2 regions of the Streptomyces sp. NPDC056144 genome follow, and region 2 is predicted to be linked to the other one. Evidence: riboswitches for the same ligand, from Rfam matches in the RefSeq annotation. Region 2 holds a riboswitch; the other holds the start of a gene.

Region 1 (11,505 bases), on a different contig from region 2:
CCACGATCTACATGATCAAGTAATCGGACCCCGCCGCCGCGGCGGGTCCGAGACATCCAGCAAGCATCGACGCAGAAGATCCTGACACCGGGGTAATCCGTGAAAAAGCTCTCCGCACGACGACGCCATCCGCTGGCGGCGGTCGTCGTCCTACTTCTCGCGCTGGCGGCCACTGGGGGGCTGTACGCCGCGTTCGCGCCCGCGGGCACGGCGAAGGCCGATGAAACCGCCCAGTCCCTCGCCATCGAGGAGGGCAAGAAGCTCTACTCCGTCGGCTGCGCCAGCTGCCACGGAACCGGCGGTCAGGGAACCACTGACGGCCCGTCCCTCGTCGGCGTCGGCTCGGCCTCGGTCGACTTCCAGGTCGGCACCGGCCGTATGCCGGCCCAGCAGCCGGGCGCCCAGGTCCCGAAGAAGAAGGTCATCTACTCGCAGGCTGAGATCGATCAGCTCGCGGCGTACGTCGCCTCTCTCGGTGCCGGCCCGATCACGCCGACCGAGGAGCAGTACAACCCGGCTGGTGCCGACATCGCCAAGGGTGGCGAGCTGTTCCGCACCAACTGCACCCAGTGCCACAACTTCACCGGTGAGGGTGGCGCGCTGAGCAACGGCAAGTACGCCCCGAGCCTCGAAGGCGTGAGCCCGAAGCACCTCTACGAGGCCATGCAGACCGGCCCGCAGAACATGCCCTCCTTCCCGGACACGACCATGCCGGAGAAGGAGAAGAAGGACATCATCGCGTACGTCCAGGCCGTCAACAGCGACAAGGCCGACAACCCGGGCGGTCTCAAGCTCGGTGGTCTCGGTCCCGTCAGCGAGGGCCTGTTCGCCTGGATCTTCGGTCTGGGCGCGCTGATCGCAGTTGCCATCTGGGTCGCGGCCCACACCGCTAAGGCCAAGAAGTCATGAGTAGCCAAGAGAATCCAGAAGAGAACCTGCCGGCAGGGCAGGACACCGCGCACGGCGCGGTGAAGGTCGCCGACGACCCGTTCGCCGACCCGGGCCTTCCGCCCCACAAGCCGCGCATCCAGGACATCGACGAGCGGGCCGCCCGCCGGTCCGAGCGTGCGGTCGCCTTCATGTTCACGCTGTCGATGCTGGCCACGATCGGCTTCATCGCGTCGTACGTGATCTTCCCGGTCGACCACATCGTGTACATCTGGCCCTTCGGCCGGGTGTCCTCGCTCAACTTCGCCCTGGGTCTGACCCTCGGCGCGGCGCTCTTCTTCATCGGCGCGGGCGCGGTCCACTGGGCCCGCACCCTGATGTCCGACGTCGAGGTCGCCGACGAGCGTCACGAGATGGCCGCCTCGCCCGAGGTCAAGGCGAAGGTCATGGCGGACTTCGCGGCCGGTGCCGCGGAGTCGGGCATGGGCCGTCGCAAGCTCATCCGCAACACGATGTTCGGTGCGCTGGCGCTCGTCCCGCTCTCCGGCGTCATGCTGCTGCGTGACATGGGCCCGCTGCCCGAGAAGAAGCTCCGGACCACCAAGTGGGCCAAGGGCAAGCAGCTCATCAACATGAACACGCACGAGCCGCTGCGTCCCGAGGACGTCGCCGTGGGTTCGCTGACCTTCGCCATGCCCGAGGGCATGTCGGAGCACGACCACGACTTCCAGACCGAGATCGCCAAGGCCGCCCTGATGATCGTCCGGATCCAGCCGGACGACATCAAGGACAAGCGCGAGCTCGAGTGGTCGCACGACGGTGTCGTCGCCTTCTCGAAGATCTGCACCCACGTGGGTTGCCCGATCTCCCTGTACGAGCAGCAGACGCACCACGTGCTCTGCCCGTGCCACCAGTCCACCTTCGACCTCTCCGACGGCGCCCGCGTCATCTTCGGCCCGGCCGGTCACGCCCTTCCGCAGCTGCGGATCGGCGTGAACGACAAGGGCTTCCTTGAGGCGCTCGGCGACTTCGACGAGCCCGTCGGTCCTGCCTTCTGGGAGCGCGGATGAGCACCGTGACCGCTACGAAGAAAGCGCCCGCCGGTGAGCGGGTAGCCGACTGGGCCGACGGTCGGCTGGGGATCTACACCCTGGCCAAGGCCAACATGCGGAAGATCTTCCCGGACCACTGGTCCTTCATGCTGGGCGAGATCTGCCTCTACAGCTTCCTCATCATCATCCTGACGGGCGTCTATCTGACGATGTTCTTCCACCCGTCGATGAACGAGGTGGAGTACGTCGGACCGTACGTCCCGCTCCAGGGACAGCTGATGTCCGAGGCGTTCAACTCGACCATGCACATCTCCTTCGAGGTGCGCGGTGGCCTGCTGATCCGGCAGATCCACCACTGGGCGGCGCTGATCTTCCTCGCCGGCATGTTCGTGCACATGATGCGCGTCTTCTTCACCGGCGCGTTCCGCAAGCCGCGTGAGATCAACTGGCTGTTCGGCTTCCTGCTGTTCTTCCTGGGCATGTTCACCGGTTTCACCGGTTACTCGCTCCCGGACGACCTGCTCTCCGGCACCGGTGTCCGCTTCATGCAGGGCGCGATCCTGTCCGTGCCGGTCGTCGGCACGTACCTCTCGATGTTCCTGTTCGGCGGCGAGTTCCCCGGCGGCGACTTCGTCGCCCGGTTCTACTCGGCGCACGTGCTGCTGCTCCCCGGCATCATGCTGGGCCTCGTGGTCGCCCACCTCATCCTGGTGTTCGTCCACAAGCACACGCACTTCGCCGGCCCCGGCCGGACGAACAAGAACGTCGTCGGCATGCCGCTGCTGCCCGTGTACATGGCGAAGGCCGGAGGCTTCTTCTTCCTGGTCTTCGGTGTCATCGCGGTCATCGCGGCGATCGCCTCGATCAACCCGATCTGGGCCATCGGCCCGTACCGTCCGGACCAGGTGTCCACCGGAGCCCAGCCCGACTGGTACATGGGCTTCGCCGAGGGTCTGATCCGTGTCATGCCGGGCTGGGAGATCAACCTCTGGGGCCACACGCTGGTCCTGGGCGTGATGATCCCGCTCGCGATCTTCCCGGCGGTCCTCGCCGCGATCGCGGTCTACCCGTTCATCGAGTCCTGGATCACCGGCGACAAGCGCGAGCACCACATCGCGCAGCGCCCGCGCAACGCTCCGACGCGCACCGCCTTCGGTGTCGCCTGGATCACCGCGTACATGATCATGCTCGTGGGTGGTGGAAACGACCTCTGGGCGACCCACTTCCACCTGTCGATCAACTCGATCACCTGGTTCGTGCGGATCTTCTTCTTCGTCGGCCCGGTCATCGCGTTCATCGCGACGAAGCGGATCTGCCTCGGCCTCCAGCGCCGCGACAAGGACAAGGTGCTGCACGGCCGCGAGTCGGGCATCATCAAGCGCCTGCCGCACGGTGAGTTCGTCGAGGTCCACGAGCCGCTCAGCCAGGGCGAGCTGCACCGCCTCACGGCGCACGAGCAGTACGAGGCCGCGGAGCTTCCGCCGGCCGTCGACGAGAACGGTGTCGAGCGCAAGGTCGGCCGCCTGGAGAAGCTCCGGGTCAAGCTGAACAAGGGCTACTACGGCGACGACAGCCAGATCGCCAAGCCCACCGTCGAGGAGTACAAGGCGATCCAGGACGGCCACGGCCACCACTGATCACCTGACCTTCCTCCGACGTAGGTCGCCACGCTGAGGAGCCCCGTCCATTCGATGGACGGGGCTCTTCGCCGTCCCCGGGGGTCGATAGGGTGGGACCGCATCCGTCACCCGTATCCGTACGATCGCCTGGAGCTGCCATGAGCGCTGCGACCCCCGCTGGAGGACCTACGTCGGCGGGCCGCTCCTGGCCCGTCGTCCTCGACGGTCTGCTGACCGGACGCGACCAGAGCGCCGACGACACCGCGTGGGCGATGGACCGCATCCTGCGGGGCGAGGCCACCGACGCCCAGATCGCCGGCTTCGTCGTCGCCCTGCGGGCCAAGGGCGAGACCGTCGACGAGATCACCGGCCTGGTCCGGACGATGTACGAGCACGCCAACACGATCGAGGTGCCGGGGCCGTCCGTCGACATCGTCGGCACCGGCGGCGACGGCGCGAAGACCGTCAACATCTCGACCATGTCGGCGATCGTCGTCGCGGGCACCGGCGCCAAGGTCGTCAAGCACGGCAACCGCGCCGCCTCCTCCGCCTCCGGGGCCTCCGACGTCCTGGAGAAGCTCGGCGTCAACCTGGAGCTGACCCCGAAGAGGGTGGCCGAGGTCGCCGAGGAGGCCGGGATCACCTTCTGCTTCGCCGTGAAGTTCCACCCGGCGCTGCGGCACGTGGCCATGGCCCGCAAGGAACTCGGCATCCGGACCGTCTTCAACTTCCTCGGCCCCCTGACGAATCCGGCCAGGGTCCGCGCCCAGGCGACCGGCGTCGCCGACGCCCGCATGGCCCCCATCGTCGCCGGCGTGCTCGCCGGGCGCGGCTCCTCCGCGCTCGTCTTCCGCGGCGACGACGGCCTCGACGAGCTGACCACGACCGCCACCTCCCGGGTGTGGATCGTGCGCGACGGGACCGTCCGCGAGGAGTCCTTCGACCCGCGCGAGGTGGGCATCCCGATCGTCCCGGTCGACGCGCTGCGCGGCGCGGACGCCTCGTACAACGCCGACGTGGCCCGCCGGCTCCTCGCGGGGGAGACCGGTCCGGTACGGGACGCGGTGCTGCTCAACGCGGCGGCGGCGCTCGCCGCCCTGGAGCCCACCGACGGCACCCTCGCGGAGCAGCTGTCGGCGGGGATCGCCAAGGCGGCCGAGTCGATCGACTCCGGCGCGGCCCGCCGCACCCTGGAGCGCTGGGTCTCCGTCAGCAACAGCTGAGTTCGCGCCACACGCACGACACGCGCCCCGTCCCGGAATGCGGACGGGGTTGCGCGTCGGCGATCCACTGAACTACGTTCTGTGCCAGGTCATGAGTGACAGTCGTCAAGCCCCGGCTGACTGTCCGGCAACCCTCCGTCCGTGGCGGGGTGCCCCGGGTGAAGACCAGGTCGCACGGCAGAAGCCCTGCGGCAAGCGCGGACCCCTGCGTCACACCCTGGGGTCCTTGGTCCTCTAGGGAGCGGTGTCTCGTGAGCAAGCGAATGCGCTAGGGCCTCTCCGGCCCCTTTCTCCACCCCTTCACCCGTGCGCGGCACCTCCTTCTCTGCGCGCTGCCCCGCGGGTCCTTCACGCCAATTCGCGCCCCTTTTATGCCGGGAGACACCGCTATGTCCGCACACTCGAACGCCGCCGCCACCACCGCTGTCGCCACCGTCGACTCCGCCGCCGAGTCCGCCGACCCCTGCTGCGCCGCCCCGCTGCCGGTCCTCGGCCGGGACGTCACCGTCCCGCTCGTCACCGGCGGCGAAGTGACCTACGCGGCCCTCGACTACGCGGCCAGCGCCCCGGCCCTCCAGCGCGTGTGGGACGACGTCGCCGCGTACGCCCCGTACTACGGCAGCGTCCACCGCGGCGCCGGGTACCTCTCCCAGCTCTCCACCGACCTCTTCGAGAACAGCCGCGAGACCGTCGCCGAGTTCCTCGACTGCCGCCCCGGCGACCAGGTCGTCTTCACCCGCTCCACCACCGACTCGCTCAACCTGCTGGCCCGGACCATCCCCGCCGACTGCGAGGTCTTCGTCTTCGAGACCGAGCACCACGCCTCGCTGCTGCCCTGGCAGGACGCCCGCGTCACCTACCTCAACGCGCCCCGCACCCCGGCCCAGGCCGTCGAGACGCTGGAGCTCGCCCTCGCCGGTCGCGACCCCTACGGCCCGGCCCTCGTCTGCGTCACCGGCGCCTCGAACGTCACCGGCGAGCTGTGGCCGGTGAAGGAGCTCGCCGCCGCCGCGCACGCCCACGGCGCCCGGATCGTCCTCGACGCCGCCCAGCTCGCGCCCCACCACCCGGTCTCCGTCAAGGAGTTGGACGTGGACTGGGTCGCCTTCTCCGGCCACAAGCTGTACGCGCCCTTCGGCTCCGGCGTCCTCGCCGGCCGCGCCGACTGGCTCCAGGAGGCCGAGCCCTACCTCGCCGGCGGCGGCGCCTCCCGCAAGGTCGCCCGCCGGGCCGACGGCGGCGTGGACGTCGAGTGGCACACCACCGCCGCCCGCCACGAGGCCGGCTCCCCGAACGTCATCGGCGTCTACTCCATCGCCTCCGCCTGCAAGGCGCTCACCGAGGCCGGCTTCGACTCCCTCGTCGCCCGCGAGCAGCACCTCATCGCGAAGGTCCGCGCGGGCCTCGCCGAGGTCCCCGAGGTGAGGATCCTGTCCCTGTTCGGCGACGACGCCCCCCGGGTCGGCGTCATCTCCTTCGTCGTCGAGGGCTGGAACAGCTCCCACTTCGCCGCCGCGCTCTCCGCCGAGTACGGCATCGGCGTCCGCGACGGCCTCTTCTGCGCCCACCCGCTCGTCCGCACCCTGCTCGGCAGCGACCCGCAGGACGTCGGCGAGTGCGGCGCGCCCGAGGCGGCCCCCGGCGAGCGCTCGCTCAACGCCATCCGGGTGAGCTTCGGCGCCGGTACGCCGGACGAGCACGTGGAGCGGTTCGTCGGCGCCGTGAAGGAGCTCGTCCGGGACGGTGCCCAGTGGAAGTACCGCACCGAGGACGGCCGCTGCGTCCCCGACCGCGGCTGATCAGTCACTCGTACAGGTGAAGGGGGCCTCCCGATCGGGAGGCCCCCTTCCTCTGTGGCGCGTATGTGTCCGGAAACCCCCGGACAGGCCTCAGGACTCCAGGCCGATGGCGAAGGCCGCCTCCAGGTCGTGCTGGGAGTAGGTGCGGAACGCCACGTGCGTGTCCGTGGCCTCGACGCCCGGGATCTTGCTGATGCTGCCGGGGATGACGTCCGCCAGGTCGTCGTGGCGCGACACCCGGACCATGGCGATCAGGTCATAGGTCCCGGTGACCGAGAAGACCTCGCTGACGCTGTCGAGCGCCGCGATCGACTCGGCGATCTCGGGGATGCGGTCCACGCTGGTCTTGATGAGCACGATCGCGGTGATCACGGCTGGCTGTCTCCCTCGGTCGCCGCGGCTGGTGCCTTCACTCTAGCCCCACCCCGGAAACGGCCCCACGCGTAGAGGAAGCCGACGCAGAAGCCCACGACGTGGGCCAGATAGGCGACCCCCGGGCCGGGACCGGCGGCCCGCGCCGCCAGCCACTGGAGCGCGAACCAGAAGATCAGCACGATCCAGGCCGGGAAGCGCAGGGGCAGGAAGAAGAGGAAGGGGAAGAGGCTCGTCACCCGGGACCGGGGGAAGAGGAAGAGGAACGCCCCGAGCACCCCGGAGATGGCCCCGGACGCCCCGACGAGCGTCTGCTCGCTCTCCGCGTGCGCCGCCGCGTACCCGAGCAGGGCCACGTACCCGGTCCCCAGGTAGAAGAGGGCGAACTCGACCGGGCCCATGCGCTCCTCGGCCATGGCGCCGAAGACGTACAGGAAGAGCATGTTCCCCAGCAGGTGCAGCCAGCTGCCGTGGACGAAGAGCGCGGTGAACGGGGTGAGCAGGGCGCCCGGCACGCCGTTCATCAGCTCGGCCGGGACCACGCCCCAGCGGCGGAAGTACGCGCTCTGCGCGGCCAGGAGCTCGTCACCCGTGCCGTACGCCGGATTGAGCCCGGAGACCGGGCCGATCACGAAGAGCAGGCAGCAGGCGGCGATGAGGCCGTACGTCACCGTGGGGCCGCCGCGCGCGCCGCGCCAGGCGCCGAGGGTCGCCGCTCGCCAGTCGATCACGGACAGATCATCGCGTACCGGGGCCGAAGTGGACAGAGTGCCTCGCCGTCAACCGTGAGGCCCGGAGGCCGTAGGGTAACGGGCAGTACGACAGCGGTTCGACGGCGCACCGCGGCTCCCGCACCTGGCACGACACGACAGGAAGAAGGACGGACCGATGACGACGGTTCCCCTGCCGACCGACGAGACCCGCTGGCGCTGCACGCTCTGCGGCAATCTGACCCGCTTCGACGTGACCCGCTCCTCCAAGGTCGTCGAGTACGTCCATCTGGACCTCGCGGGCGACCCGACGGTCGAGGAGCGTCAGGTGGTCAGTGAGACCATCGAGTCGGTCCGCTGCCGCTGGTGCAACGCGGTGGACCAGATCGAACTGGTGGACAGGCCGGGCGCCGCCTCCTGAGGGACGGCGCGGACGACATAGGGGTGACGGATCGTGGAGCAGTCCGCGCACGGTGGTGAGCCGGCCGGCGCGGCAGGTGACGCTGCCGAGACGCTCGACCACCCACTGACGGAAGGCGTACGTCGGCGGGTGGTCGCGCTGGTCGCCGACGCCTTCGGCGGCCTGACCGTCGCGGAGCTTCCGGCACCCCTGCGGCAGTACGCCCGCTTCACCGCCGCCCGCCGCGCCAAGTTCGCCGGGAACGCGATGGCGGCGGCCCTGGAGAGCGACCCGCTGTTCCGGCAGCGGATCGGCGAGCGGTTCAAGCAGGCCGAGCCCGAGCTGGCCGGTGCCGTCGAGTCCGGCACCCCGCCGGCCGCCGCCGACCCGGTCGACGTGGCAGCCGCGGCCTACGTGCTGCGGCCGGCCGGCTGGGTCAAGCTCGTCGCCGCCGCGGGCGAGGAGGCCCTGCGGGCGGACGCCGAGCGGGCCGACGAGGCCGGCCGGCGCGAGCTGGAGCGGCTGCGCGAGGAGCTGGCGACCGCTCAGGAGCGCTCCAGGAGCGAGACCGAGCAGCTCCGGCGCGACCTGGAGACGGCCCGCAAGGAAGCGGAATCGCTTCACCGCAAGCTGCGCAGCGCCCAGAGCGACGTGAAGCGCGGCGAGGCGGCGCTCCGCCGTGTCCAGGGCGAGATCGACGCGGCCAAGGCGGAGGCGGCGGCGCAGGTCTCGTCCGCCGAGAGCGAGAGCCGTCGTCTCAAGGCGCGGCTCGGCGAGGTCGAGGCGGCGCTCGAAGCGAGCCGCAGATCGGCCCGCGAGGGGCGTTCGGTGGAGGACATGCGGCTGCGGCTGCTCCTCGACACGGTCCTCGACGCGGCCCAGGGGCTGCGCCGCGAACTGGCGCTGCCGCCCGTCTCGATGCATCCGGCCGACACCGTGGACGCGGTGGAGCCGGGCCGGATGTCGCCGAAGGACATCGCGGCGCGCGCGCTGTCCGAGACCGACCCCGCCCTCCTCGACCAGCTCCTCGAACTGCCCCAGGCGCATCTGGTCGTCGACGGCTACAACGTCACCAAGACCGGTTATCCGACCATGCCGTTGGAGAAGCAGCGGCTGCGGCTGCTCGGCAGCCTCTCGGCTCTCGCGGCCCGGTCGGGTGCCGAGGTCACCTGTGTCTTCGACGGGGCGGAGCTCGCGGCCCCGGTGCTGCTCGCGCCGCCGCGCGGGGTGCGGGTGCTGTTCTCCAAGCCCGGTGTCACGGCGGACGAGTTGATCCGTCAGCTGGTGCGGGCCGAGCCGCCCGGCCGTCCGGTGGTGGTGGTCTCCACCGACCGCGAGGTGGCCGACGGCGTGGCCAAGGCCGGCGCGCGGCCCGTCACGTCCGCCTTGTTGCTGAAGCGGCTTTCGCGCCTCTCGTAGGCCCTCGGGGCGGTCTCGTAACTCCTGGGCGATATGCCCGAATTCTGGACGGCGGACCGTCAAGTGCTCATCACAGCCCGTGTGGTGCGTGTAAACAAAGTGGTGCCTGAGCGATATTTTTGCCGGTGGGATTTGAACTGATCACAACTTGGTCACTAGGGTCAGGGTTCGAACCTTCGCGCGGTAGTTCACCCATCCGGGGTGGCGGCGGAGGAACCGCCTCTCCTTCACCGGTTGGGCGGCTCTGAGGAAGAAGGAGCTCGCCTTCGTGGCGTCCCACCGTCGACCCAAGCAGCCGAGCCGCACCCGCGTGACCGTGCTCACCGCGACCGCGGCCGCCGCCGTCGCGCTCTCCGCCCAGTCGGGCGCCCAGGCGGCCCCCAAGCCGAAGATCGACGAGGTCAAGGCCAAGGTCGACGCGCTGCACCACGAGGCCGAGGAGGCCACGGAGCAGTACAACCTGGCCGACGAGCGCCGGGGCACGCTCCAGAAGGAGATCGGCGAGCTCCAGGACAAGGTGGCCCGCGGTCAGCAGGAGCTCAACACCCTGCGCGACCAGATCGGTTCGGTCGCCAGCGCCCAGTACCGCTCCGGTGGCATCGACCCGGCGATCCAGCTCTTCCTCTCCGCCGACCCGGACACCTACCTCGACAAGGCGTCCGCGATCGACCAGCTGAGCTCCCAGCAGGCCGACGTGCTCACCTCGATCCAGGCCAAGCAGCGGACCCTCGCCCAGCAGCGCGCCGAGGCGACCACGAAGCTGTCCGACCTCGAGGACGTCACCAAGACGCTCGGCGAGAAGAAGAAGAAGTACCAGGGCAAGCTGGCCGACGCCCGCGCCCTCCTCAACACCCTGACCGCCCAGGAGCGCGCGCGCCTCGAGGCCCAGGAGCGCGAGAAGGAGCAGCGCGCCAGCCGTGCCGCCGCCTCCTCCCGCGTCGACCTCGGCAACGAGGCCCCGGCCTCCGGCTTCGGTGCCATGGCGCTGAGCGCCGCCGCCACCCAGCTCGGCAAGCCGTACGTCTCCGGCGCCGAGGGCCCCAACTCGTACGACTGCTCCGGTCTGACGATGTGGGCCTACCGCCAGGCCGGCGTCCGCCTCACCCGCACCACCTACACCCAGCAGAACGACGGCGTGAAGATCGGCCGCAGCCAGCTCCGCCCCGGCGACCTGGTCTTCTTCAACGGCCTCTCGCACGTGGGTCTGTACGCGGGCAACAACACGATCCTGCACGCCCCGAAGCCGGGCGCCGTGGTCCGCTACGAGTCCATGAGCTACATGGGCACCTTCCAGTTCGGTGTCCGCATCGGCGGCTGACCCCGCCACGACCCGCTCCGGCCTGCCCCCCAATCGGGTGGTTTGCCGGGCCACTGACTGACCTGACGCCCCGCCGGTGACCTGTGTTCTCCGGCGGGGCGTCACTTTGTGTGTCCATCGGCTTCGTTGGAGACGACGTGCTCAGCGGCTAACGTCTGGCCCTCCAGTCCCCGTCGAGCCGAACGGAGCGCGACCAGTGGCCTCCCACCGCCGACCCGCGAGGGTCACCGTCCTGACCGCCGCCGCCGCGGCCACCGCGGCCGCGTCCCTCGGGGCGGTCCCCGCGAGCGCCGACCCGGGGACCTCCTCCGCGGCCACCCGCGCCACGGTCGACCGCCTCTTCGAGGAGGCCGAGAAGGCCACCGAGGGGTACAACCAGGCGGACGAGAAGGCGGACGAGCTGCGCCGTACGGTCGCCCGGGCACAGGACGGACTCGCCCGCGGCCAGGAGCGCATCAACCGCATGCGCGGCGCCCTCGGCTCGGTCGCCGGGGCCCAGTACCGCTCCGGCGGCATCGACCCCGCCCTCGCGCTGCTGCTCTCCTCCGACCCCGACAGCTACCTCGACCGCGCCTCCGCCCTCGACCGCGTCACCGCCCGGCAGAGCGCCGCGCTCGGCGAACTCCGGCACGAGCAGCGGCGCCTCGACCAGAAGCGCGCGGAGGGCCGGACCGCCCTCGCCGAGCTGGAGCGCAGCCGGACCGA
Region 2 (11,505 bases):
CGGCGCTGGTCGCTCCGTAAGGACGGATTCCGGTCGAGAAAGCGTGCCGGGCGGGGCCTAAAAGGGCCCTTTCCGGCCCCTCAGGGGACCTGTGCGGAGGCGTACGCCCTCCCCCGCACCCCCGGGGTCCAGCCGCCTCGCGGCGGGCCGCCCAGGGCCCTCCCCGACCCTCCCCACACCACCTCTGACCTGCACTTTCTCCCCCAACTCCCCTATCCTGGAGACCTACTTGGAGGGGGATTTCCATGGACCGCAACAGCCTCGCCCGCCGTGACATCCGCACGGTCGAGGACGTCCTGAGCCTGCTCGACGGGCTCTTCGCGCCCGATGCCGACCGGTGGTCGGAGGACGGGGCCGGCTGGTGGGACGGGTTCTACGCGGACCGGGACAAGCCGGTGCCGTTCTTCGTCCCCAAGCCGGACGAGAACCTCGTCTCGTACGCGGAGAGGGGGCTGCTCCCGAAGGGCGGGCGGGTGCTCGACCTGGGGTGCGGGCCCGGCCGGAACACCGTCTACCTCGCCTCGCTCGGATACGAGGTCGACGCGGTCGACCTGTCCGCCACCGCCCTCGCCTGGGCGGCGGAACGGGCCCGTGAGACGGGCGCGGAGGGCGCCATCAGGTTCGTGAACGGGAACGCCTTCGCCGCCGACGGGATCGACGAAATCGACGGCCCGTACGACCTCGTCTACGACTCCGGCTGCCTCCACCACCTGCCCCCGCACCGCCGCGTCAGCTACCTCGCGCTCCTCGGCCGCGTCCTCGCGCCCGGCGGGCACTTCGCGCTCACCCAGTTCGCCGCCGGCGAGGGCGGCATGGGCTCGGAGCTGCCGGACGCCGACTTCTACCGGAAGGGGCGGCTGGACGGCGGACTCGCCTTCACCGCCGACGAGTTGCGCGCGCTCTTCGCCGACCTGAACGAGGTCGAGATCCGGCGCATGCGCGACGAACCGGCGGAGTCGGAGCGCTTCGGGGAGTCCTTCCTCTGGACGGGGCTCTTCCGCCGCTGACCCCGGCCGGATTTCATGATCATCTCGGGTGCACAATGGCCGCATGTCAAAGACGACTAATGCACCCAACCACCCCAACAGCCCCAACTCCCCGAAAACAGCCACCCTCGACGACGCCGACTCCGTCAGCCGCTCCCTGGCCCGCGCCTTCCACGACGACCCGATGATGGGGTTCTTCTTCCCCGACGCGGCCACCCGCGAGGAGACGCTCGGCCGCTACTTCTCCACCCTCTTCACCCGCCAGTACGCCCAGAACGCCGTCTGCGAACTCACCGAGTCCGCGGCGGCGTTCTGGGTTCCGGCCGAAGCCGCCGAGAAGGCCGCGCCCGATGCCGGCACCATCGCCGAGCTCACCGCCCTCCTCGGCGACACCGCGCCCCTCTTCGGGCAGGCCGTCGCCGCCTCCGAGGCGCACACCCCCGAGGAACCGCACTGGTTCCTGGCCGTCATCGGCGCCGACCCGGCCGCCCAGGGCCAGGGCCACGGCGCCGCACTCCTCCGCTCCGGCCTCGCCCAGGCCGACGCGGCCGGCCTGCCCGTCTACCTGGAGTCCTCGAAGGAGAGCAACCTCCCCTTCTACGCGCACTTCGGCTTCGCCGTGCGCGAGGAACTCCGCCTGCCCGGCGGCGGCCCGAAGCTGTGGTCGATGTGGCGCGAGGCGCAGGTCTAAGCCCCCTTCAGGTACGCCGCCAGCCGGTCGTACTGCTCCCGCACGCCCGCCTCCATCCCCGCCGCGAGCGCCTGGTCCCTGATCTCGTTCGAGGGCCAGACCGACGTACTGGTCAGCGCGGTCCCGCCGTCGGGCGTCGCGTCGAAGGTGAGGGTGACGCGGACCGGATCGGCGTCCGGCATCTGCTCGAAGACCTCCGTGTAGTCGAGCCGCTCGGCCGGGACGACCTCCTCGTACGTACCGGAGAAGACGATCTCCTGGCCGTCGGGCGCGGTCTGCCCCCAGCGCCAGGCGCCGCCCACCCGCAGGTCGACGTCGACGACCGTCGTGGTCAGCGCGGAGGAGCCGTACCACTCCCGTACCTGCTCGGGGCGCGTCCACGCCTCCCAGAGGCGGCCCGGCGGGGCGTCGAAGGTGCTGGTGATGACCAGCTCCCGGTCGGACGGTGTCGTCAGCAGCGTGACCATGAGAGCGATCCCTTCCGAGGGGGGCTTCCCCTCCAGGATCCACGGAACGCCCGAGGGCGGCACCCCCACACGGGGAGTGCCGCCCTCGGTCGCGTTCAGCGATGAACCACCGATCCCTGGGGATCAGAAGTCCATGTCACCGCCCGGCATGCCGCCGCCGGCGGGCGCGCCCGCCTTCTCCGGCTTGTCGGCGATGACGGCCTCGGTGGTGAGGAACAGCGCGGCGATCGACGCGGCGTTCTGCAGCGCGGAGCGCGTGACCTTCGCCGGGTCGATGATGCCCTCGGCGATGAGGTCGACGTACTCGTTGGTCGCGGCGTTGAGGCCGTGGCCGACGGGCAGGTTGCGGACCTTCTCCGCCACGACGCCGCCCTCGAGGCCGGCGTTGACGGCGATCTGCTTCAGCGGGGCGTCGAGCGCCTTGCGGACGATGTCGGCACCGGTGGCCTCGTCACCCGAGAGCTCCAGCTTGTCGAACACACCGTCGGCCTGGACGAGGGCGACGCCACCGCCGGCGACGATGCCCTCCTCGACGGCCGCCTTCGCGTTGCGAACGGCGTCCTCGATGCGGTGCTTGCGCTCCTTGAGCTCGACCTCGGTCGCGGCACCGGCCTTGATGACGGCCACGCCGCCGGCCAGCTTCGCGAGGCGCTCCTGGAGCTTCTCGCGGTCGTAGTCCGAGTCGGAGTTCTCGATCTCGGCGCGGATCTGGTTCACGCGACCGGCGACCTGCTCGCTGTCACCGGCACCGTCGACGATGGTGGTCTCGTCCTTGGTGATGACGACCTTGCGGGCGCGGCCCAGCAGGTCGAGGCCCGCGTTCTCCAGCTTGAGGCCGACCTCCTCGGAGATGACCGTGCCGCCGGTGAGGATGGCGATGTCGTTCAGCATGGCCTTGCGACGGTCGCCGAAGCCCGGGGCCTTGACCGCGACGGACTTGAAGGTGCCGCGGATCTTGTTGACGACCAGGGTCGACAGGGCCTCGCCCTCGACGTCCTCGGCGATGATCAGCAGCGGCTTGCCCGACTGCATGACCTTCTCCAGGAGCGGAAGGAGGTCCTTCACGGAGGAGATCTTGGAGTTGACGATCAGGAGGTACGGGTCGTCGAGGGACGACTCCATGCGCTCCATGTCGGTGGCGAAGTACGCCGAGATGTAGCCCTTGTCGAAGCGCATACCCTCGGTGAGCTCCAGCTCCAGACCGAAGGTCTGGGACTCCTCGACGGTGATGACGCCTTCCTTGCCGACCTTGTCCATCGCCTCGGCGATGAGCTCGCCGATCTGGGTGTCGGCGGCGGAGATGGAGGCCGTGGAAGCGATCTGCTCCTTGGTCTCGACATCCTTCGCCTGCTCGAGCAGGGCGCCGGAGACGGCCTCGACGGCCTTCTCGATGCCGCGCTTGAGGGCCATCGGGTTGGCACCCGCGGCGACGTTGCGGAGGCCCTCGCGGACGAGCGCCTGGGCGAGAACGGTGGCGGTGGTCGTACCGTCGCCGGCGACGTCGTCCGTCTTCTTGGCGACTTCCTTGACCAGCTCGGCGCCGATCTTCTCGTACGGGTCCTCGAGCTCGATCTCCTTGGCGATGGAGACACCATCGTTGGTGATCGTGGGGGCGCCCCACTTCTTCTCGAGGACGACGTTGCGGCCCTTGGGGCCGAGGGTGACCTTGACGGCGTCAGCGAGCTGGTTCATGCCGCGCTCGAGACCGCGCCGGGCCTCCTCGTCGAACGCGATGATCTTGGCCATGTGAAGTGGTCCTCCCGGACATGGGGTGGATAACGCTCCAGGACCGCGCCGACGCCCGCGACGGACGGCCTCCGCGACTCCGCGTGGTTCCTTGCCCCACCCGGACGGCGACCTCGTCTGCCCGATCCTCGTAGCACTCTCACCTTCCGAGTGCTAACGCCAATGATTAGCACTCGCCCTAGGAGAGTGCAAGCGACTCTCGATGATCGGGACGCACTCATGGGAGAGGGGTGCACCGCTCCGGGAACGCGTGAGGGGCCCGTATCCCCTCAGGGATGCGGGCCCCTCGACGGCGTTGCGTCGGTGGCCGATCGCGCCGCGCTCAGACGGCGAGCTTGACCATGTCCGCCTGCGGACCCTTCTGGCCCTGCGAGATCTCGAACTCGACTCGCTGTCCCTCTTCGAGGCTGCGGTAGCCATCCATCTGGATCGCGCTGTAGTGGACGAAAACATCCGCACCACCGTCGACCGCGATGAAGCCGTAGCCCTTCTCCGCGTTGAACCACTTGACGGTGCCCTGAGCCATGCCTAACTCCCCTATTACTGGCCCTTGCGCGGGCCCCGCACTTCGCGGAACCCGGGTCAGACCCTGCGCCGGAACGCGTCGACCGCCGCTGAATGTATCTGCCCAACTGCCCTCCGCAACAGGCCATTCGGGCGAGAATTCTGGGCACTGCTGAAAGGGGAATTGGGGATAATCCCCGGGCTTCCGGGGCAAGTCGGGCCCGGCAAAACGCGCAGAACGTACACAACGCTCACGCACTTTGGCTGCTTCCTGACGTGCAAGGACGCATTCTCATATGCGGGCGGCACGGGCAGCGGAGGGGGCTTCCCCAACTCTACCCCGCTCAACCATGCAGAATTGCCCCTTCCGCTTTATGGCGCGGAAGGGGCAATTCACGAAACTCGGAACGACTCGGAAGTGATCAGCCGCCGGCGACGGCCGGGATGATCGAGACGCCCGCGCCGGCCGGCGTGGCCGTCTCCAGGCCCTGCTCGAAGCGCACGTCGTCGTCGTTCACGTACACGTTCACGAAGCGGCGCAGCTTGCCCTGGTCGTCCAGGACGCGGGCGGCGATGCCCGCGTGGTTCTTCTCCAGGTCCGCGATGACCTCGGCGAGGGTCGCGCCCTCGGCCTGGACCTCGGACTGGCCGCCCGTGTAGGTGCGGAGGATGGTGGGGATGCGGACGTTCACGGCCATGTCTTCGTACCTCTCGGAGACGCTTGCAGAGCGACGCTTGCGGAGCGCGGGATCAGTGGGCCAGGCCCGCGTCGCGGAACGCGTCCAGGCTCGGGCGGATGGTGGCGGTCGCCTGCGAGGTCTCGGCCACCGCGTCCAGGGTCTTGAGGCCGTCGCCGGTGTTGAGGACGACGGTCGTGAGCTCCGGGTCGAGGAGACCGGCCTCGACGAGCTTCTGGGTCACGCCGACGGTCACGCCGCCCGCGGTCTCCGCGAAGATGCCCTCGGTCCGCGCGAGCAGCTTGATCGCGTCGACGACCTGCTCGTCGTTCACGTCCTCCACCGCGCCACCCGTCCGGCGGGCGATGTCGAGGACGTACGGGCCGTCGGCCGGGTTGCCGATCGCGAGCGACTTGGCGATCGTGTTCGGCTTCTGCGGGCGGACGACGTCGTGGCCGGCCTTGAAGGCGGCCGACACCGGGGAGCAGCCCTCGGCCTGGGCGCCGAAGATCTTGTACGGCTTGTCCTCGACGAGGCCCAGCTTGATGAGCTCCTGGAGACCCTTGTCGATCTTCGTGAGCTGCGAGCCGGAGGCGATCGGGATGACGAGCTGGTCGGGGATGACCCAGCCGAGCTGCTCGCAGATCTCGTACGCGAGCGTCTTGGAGCCCTCGCCGTAGTACGGGCGCAGGTTGACGTTCACGAAGCCCCAGCCCTCGCCGAGCGGGTCGCCGATGAGCTCCGAGCAGAAGCGGTTGACGTCGTCGTAGTTGCCCTCGATGCCGACGAGGTCGCCGCCGTAGACGGCGGCCATGACGACCTTGCCCTGCTCCAGGTCGTGCGGGATGAACACGCAGGAGCGGAAGCCGGCGCGGGCGGCGGCGGCGCCGACGGCGCCGGCCAGGTTGCCGGTGGAGGAGCAGGAGAGGGTGGTGAAGCCGAAGGCGCGGGCGGCTTCGAGCGCCTGGGCGACGACCCGGTCCTTGAAGGAGTGGGTCGGGTTGCCGGAGTCGTCCTTGACGAAGAGCTTGCCGGGGGCGACGCCGATCTCGCGGGCGAGGTTGTCGGCCTGGACGAGCTTGGTCCAGCCGGGGTTCAGGTTCGGCTTCTCGGCGACGTCGGCCGGGACGGGCAGCAGCGGGGCGTAGCGCCAGATGTTGGCGGGGCCGGCCTCGATCTGCTTGCGCAGCGCCTCGGGGTCACCGGTGGGCAGGTCGTACGCGACTTCCAGCGGTCCGAAGCACAGTTCGCAGGCGAAGATCGGGCCGAGGGCGAAGACCTCGCCGCATTCGCGACAGGAAAGTCCGGAAGCGGGACCGAGGTCGACGGGGGAAGCGGCGGCGTTGTCGGTACCGGGGGAAGCGACAGTCTGTACAGCCATGGAGGCGAGGCCCTTTCTCCTCATCTTTCGCATGACGAATTTTTCGCCATGCGACGGATTTGGCACCTTCCCTAGCCGGGGGCCTCGCGGATACGAGACAAACCGACTGGAGGGTTGCCGGGGCTTCAACGGGCCGTTTCCCTCTGCCCCTCTGGATGAGCGGTATTCGATTGTGGAACGCGGTCGGCACCCCGACGTGCATCGGGGATCCGCGTTGCTCAAGACTGTAACCGAAGGCCTGGGCGCTCGGACGGGCCGTCCGTACCGCGAGATGGAGATCACGTGCTGGAAGAGGTGGAGCGCTGGCTGGCCCGGCGGTCCTGGTCCGTGGCCGACCGGCCGATGGAGCGGATCCTCGCCGCCAAGCGCAACACGAAGGTCAGCGTGGTGCTGCCCGCGCTGAACGAGGAGGCCACGGTCGGCGACATCGTCGCCGTGATCCGCCGTGAGCTGATGAGCGCGTCCGTGCCCCTCGTCGACGAGCTCGTGGTGATCGACTCGGGCTCCACCGACCGTACGGCGGAGGTCGCCGCGGCGGCCGGCGCGCGGGTGGTGGCGCGGGACGAGGTCCTCCCCCGGCTGCCGGCACTGCCCGGCAAGGGCGAGGTGCTCTGGCGGTCACTGATGGTGACGAGCGGGGACGTGATCTGCTTCGTCGACGCGGACCTGAGGGACTTCTCGGCGGACTTCGTGACGGGCATCGTGGGCCCGCTCCTGACCGACCCGGACGTCCACTTCGTGAAGGCGATGTACGACCGGCCCTTCGGAGACACCCCTGGTCAGGGCGGCCGGGTGACGGAGCTGGTGGCGCGCCCGCTCCTCAACCTCCACTGGCCGCAGCTGGCCGGCTTCGTGCAGCCGCTGGGCGGCGAGTACGCGGCGCGGCGCGAGCTGCTCGAACGCCTGCCCTTCCCGGTCGGTTACGGAGTGGAGCTGGGGCTCCTCGTCGACGCGCTGCACACGGTGGGCCTGGACGGGCTCGCACAGGTGGACGTCGGCGTGCGCAAGCACCGCCATCAGGACGGGCAGGCGCTGGGCCGGATGGCCGCGGCGATCTACCGGACGGCGCAACTGCGGCTCTCCCGCGGGCACCTCGTACGGCCCCGCCTCACGCAGTTCGAGCGCGGCGAGAAGGGCTTCGTCCCTCGGACGTACGACGTGGACACGGAGGAACGGCCCCCGATGGCCGAAATCGTGGAGTACGCACACCGCCGCGTGGCGTAACATCGCCACGCGGTCCGTTTTACCTACATTGCCCTCTTATGCGCAGTACACAAGAGGAACATAAGAGAAGTAGCGGGGCCAGAAGCAGAAGCCTTCGGGGGACAGCGGCGGCGACCGGCCTTGCGGTCGCGTCGCTCGCCTTCGCCTTCTTCCCGATGGGGCAGGCCAACGCCGACGTGGTCGAGCCCTTCGGGAAGCGGTACGACGAATCGCTGTACGGCGACTTCACGACCATCGGCAACACCGTCATGGGCTGCCCGACCGACCCCGCCGACCTGGCCGCGCGCTGCGCGATCGCGAAGAACGGCGAAGGCTCGGACAACAACAACACCTTCGTGATGCAGCGGATCGACCTGGGCGGCGTCGGGGACACCGGCTACGGCTCCAGCATCGGCCACGTCAAGGTCCCCGAGGGCGCGGAGGTCGCGTACGCCCGCCTCTTCTGGGGCGGCAACGACGGCACGTACCGGGGCCCGAGCGGCGCGGCGCTCAAGCGCTGCGACATCACCGGCGCCGACGCCGTCCCCTCCCCCGGCGACCCGGCGACGACCAACCCGGTCATCAAGGTCGGCTCCGGGGCCCCGGTCCCGGTCGCGATCGACACCATGGTCACCGACCCGGCCACCACCAGCGGCCCGCACTACTACACGGGCGAGTCGGACGTCACCGCCGCCTTCGCGGGCGTCTCGGGGACGGACGCGCAGGTCGCGGTCGGCAACCTCTGGGCGCCGAACGGCAAGGGCTGCGTGGCGGGCTGGTCCCTGACCGTCGTCCACAAGTTCCCGGGCCCCGACCCGGTCAAGGCACCCGAGCGGCGGAACGTGTACGTGTACGGGGGCCACGTCCTCCAGCGGTCGACCTCGCCGGCCACCACCGTCACCGTCGACGGCTTCTACCGGGGCCCCGGCAAGGTGCGGGCGAGCGTCACGGCGTACGAGGGCGACTGGAACACCCCCGGCGACAAGTTCCTGGTCGACGGCCAGAACGTCACCGAGTCCCACACGGGCAACACGAACAACTTCTTCATCAGCGAGGACGACGGCGCCGTCGCGCCGAACACGGTCAACAACCTGAGCATCGACGCGAAGGCCTTCGACATCCCGGACGGCGCGGTCAAGCCGGGCGCGACCAAGGCGGACCTGACGTTCTCCACGAACGGCGACACGTACGTGCCCTCGGGCCTCGCCTTCTCGGTGCCGGTCCCCGACCTGGAGATCACCAAGACGGCGAGCCCGCAGAAGGTGAAGCCGGGCGACACCCTCACGTACACGGTCACCGCGAAGAACATCAGCGAGATCGACTACCCGAACGCGAAGTTCACCGACGACCTGACGGGCAACCTCGACGACGCCGACTACGCCGGGGACGCGAAGGCGGACCTGGGCGAGGCGACGTACACGGAGCCGAAGATCAGCTACCTCGGGACCATCCCGGCCGGGGAGACGGCGACGATCACGTACTCCGTGAAGATCAAGGACCCGGTGGCGGGCGACGGAAAGCTCCGCAACAGCGTCGAGGTGGAGACCCCGCGCTCGAACTGCGGCACGGGCAGCGAGGACCCCTCGTGCGTGGTGACCCCGGTCCTGGAGGACACGGGGGCAACGCCGACGCCGACGAGCCCGACCCCGACGGACCCGACGACGGAGCCCACCCCCACGGACCCGACGCCGACGGACCCGACCACGGAGCCCACCCCGACCGACCCGACTCCCACGGACCCGACGACGGAGCCCACCCCCACGGACCCGACCCCGACGGACCCGACGGCGACGCCGACGGACCGGACCCCGACGCCGACCGACCCGCCGACGTCGACGTCCCCGAGCGCGTCGGTGTCCCCGACGGCTTCCGCCTCTACGTCCCCGACGTACCAGCCGACGTACCAGCCGACGTCCTCCCGCACCTCCCCGCCGCCTCCCCCGGCCCCCGGGCCGCAGGGCGGCTCCGGCGGGCAGATGGCGGAGACGGGCAGCAACGGCGAGCGGCTGTGGCTGCTCGGCGCGCTGGGCGTGGCGCTGGCGGCGGCCGGCCTGGTGGCGAAGGCGGCCATGCGCGGCCGACGCGACTGACGAGTAACCCCTGACCTGCGGCAACGCAGGGTGGCCGAATCAGCCCGTCTCGTATACGTACGTTTGAGCGTTTACGGGACGGGCTAGGTTCGCCATATGGCTACCGTTCTCGTGGCATCCAACCGTGGCCCGGTCTCGTACGCGCTCCGGGACGACGGAGAACTCGACGCCCGCAAGGGAGGCGGCGGCCTGGCCTCCGCCCTGAGCGGCATCAGCTCCCCGGACAACCTCTGGGTGTGCGCGGCGCTGAGCGAGGCCGACCGGGAGGCGGTGCGCAGGGGCGTCGCGGAGCCCGGCGTGCGGATGCTGGACATCCCGCCGGACGTCTACGCGGACGCGTACAACGGCATCGCGAACTCGGTGCTGTGGTTCCTGCACCACCACCTGTACGACATCCCGCGCGAGCCGGTGTTCGACGCGGAGTTCCGGCGCCTGTGGGAGTCGTACCGCGCGTACAACACGGCGTTCACCGAGGCGCTGGCGGCGGAGGCGGCGCAGGGGGCGGCGGTCCTGGTGCAGGACTACCACCTGGCGCTGGTCCCGGGGCAGCTCCGCGCGGTGCGCCCGGACCTCAGGATCGCCCACTTCACGCACACCCCCTGGGCTTCGCCCGCCTACCTCCGGATGCTCCCGGACGACATCCGCGAGGAGCTGCTGCGGGGAATGCTGGGCGCGGACGAGCTGGGCTTCCACACGAGGGCGTGGGCGAAGGAGTTCCGGGCCTGCGCGGAGCCGCTGGGCCTGTCCCGGACGCACGTGGCGGTCCACCCCTTGGGCGTGGACGCGGACGACCTCCGGAAGATGGCCCACACCCCCGAGGTGGACGACCGGCTGGCCGCGCTGCGCGCGGAGGTCGGCCCCCGGAAGACGATCGTCCGCGTGGACCGCACGGAACTCTCGAAGAACATCCTGAGAGGCCTGCTGGCCTACCGCGAGCTCCTCACCACCCACCCCGAGTGGCGCGACAAGGTGGTCCACCTGGCGTCGGCGTACCCGTCGCGCCAGGACCTGGAGTCGTACCGCGCGTACACGGAAGCGGTACGAACGCTGGCCGACGAGATCAACACCGACTTCGGCACCCCGACCTGGCAACCGGTCCTGGTCTCGGTGAAGGACGACTTCACCCGCTCGCTCGCGGCGTACCGCCTGGCGGACGTGGCGCTGGTGAACCCGGTGCGGGACGGCATGAACCTGGTGGCGAAGGAGATACCGGTGGTCTCGGAGCAGGGCTGCGCCCTGGTCCTCTCCACGGAGGCGGGCGCGTACGAGGAACTCCACGAGGACGCCCTCACCGTGAACCCCTTCGACGTCTCCGCCACGGCGGAAGCCCTCCACCGGGCCCTCACGATGCCCCCCGCGGACCGCACCGACCGCACCAAACGCCTCGCGGCCGCCGCGACCGCCTTCCCGCCCCAACGCTGGTTCCTGAACCAGCTGTCGTCCCTGCGGGACCGCTGAGGACCGCTGAGGATCGGTGCGGACCGCGGAGGACCGGCGCGTCAGCGAGGAACGACGGCTGGCCGTCGGCAGCGGGGAGGAGGACCTGACCGGGGTCGTGGATCTGCTCCTCGCCCGCGCCGGACGTCTCTGACCTCGCCGCTCAGGAACCGTTCGCGTGGAGCGTCTGGTGCGTGACGTTGGTGGCGCCGGGGCTCTTGAGGTTGTTGTTGACGCTGATGTTGTTGAACATCGGCAGGACGCCGCTGAGGCTGATGGGCAGGAGCGAACCGCCGCCCGTGCCTCCGCCGTTGCCGCCGCCC

What was found. A riboswitch is a leader RNA that binds a small molecule or an ion and turns the genes downstream of it on or off. The one in region 2 is predicted to bind S-adenosylmethionine.
Region 1: it holds a riboswitch for S-adenosylmethionine, as region 2 does, so the genes downstream of both, ACFC0Z_RS22355 (aminotransferase class V-fold PLP-dependent enzyme) here and thrC (threonine synthase) in region 2, are expected to answer to the same signal.

What each region holds. Positions count from the first base shown of each region.
Region 1 covers NZ_JBHJVF010000007.1:136,438-147,942, forward strand. The annotation lists gene ACFC0Z_RS22330 (heme-copper oxidase subunit III) at 1-23, shown strand, start outside; gene ACFC0Z_RS22335 (c-type cytochrome) at 100-909, shown strand; gene ACFC0Z_RS22340 (Rieske 2Fe-2S domain-containing protein) at 906-1,958, shown strand; gene ACFC0Z_RS22345 (cytochrome bc complex cytochrome b subunit) at 1,955-3,577, shown strand; gene trpD (anthranilate phosphoribosyltransferase) at 3,718-4,782, shown strand; SAM riboswitch class IV at 4,870-4,986, shown strand; gene ACFC0Z_RS22355 (aminotransferase class V-fold PLP-dependent enzyme) at 5,172-6,581, shown strand; gene ACFC0Z_RS22360 (Lrp/AsnC family transcriptional regulator) at 6,672-6,953, opposite strand; gene ACFC0Z_RS22365 (rhomboid family intramembrane serine protease) at 6,950-7,684, opposite strand; gene ACFC0Z_RS22370 (hypothetical protein) at 7,842-8,084, shown strand; gene ACFC0Z_RS22375 (NYN domain-containing protein) at 8,118-9,482, shown strand; gene ACFC0Z_RS22380 (NlpC/P60 family protein) at 9,751-10,800, shown strand; gene ACFC0Z_RS22385 (NlpC/P60 family protein) at 10,997-11,505, shown strand, end outside.
Region 2 covers NZ_JBHJVF010000014.1:110,896-122,400, reverse strand. The annotation lists gene ACFC0Z_RS30940 (transporter substrate-binding domain-containing protein) at 1-20, shown strand, start outside; gene ACFC0Z_RS30935 (class I SAM-dependent methyltransferase) at 246-1,007, shown strand; gene ACFC0Z_RS30930 (GNAT family N-acetyltransferase) at 1,051-1,677, shown strand; gene ACFC0Z_RS30925 (SRPBCC domain-containing protein) at 1,674-2,144, opposite strand; gene groL (chaperonin GroEL) at 2,268-3,890, opposite strand; gene ACFC0Z_RS30915 (cold-shock protein) at 4,213-4,416, opposite strand; gene ACFC0Z_RS30910 (MoaD/ThiS family protein) at 4,817-5,092, opposite strand; gene thrC (threonine synthase) at 5,145-6,452, opposite strand; SAM riboswitch class I at 6,470-6,614, opposite strand; gene ACFC0Z_RS30900 (glucosyl-3-phosphoglycerate synthase) at 6,735-7,676, shown strand; gene ACFC0Z_RS30895 (hypothetical protein) at 7,832-9,745, shown strand; gene ACFC0Z_RS30890 (trehalose-6-phosphate synthase) at 9,842-11,203, shown strand; gene ACFC0Z_RS30885 (hypothetical protein) at 11,346-11,505, opposite strand, start outside.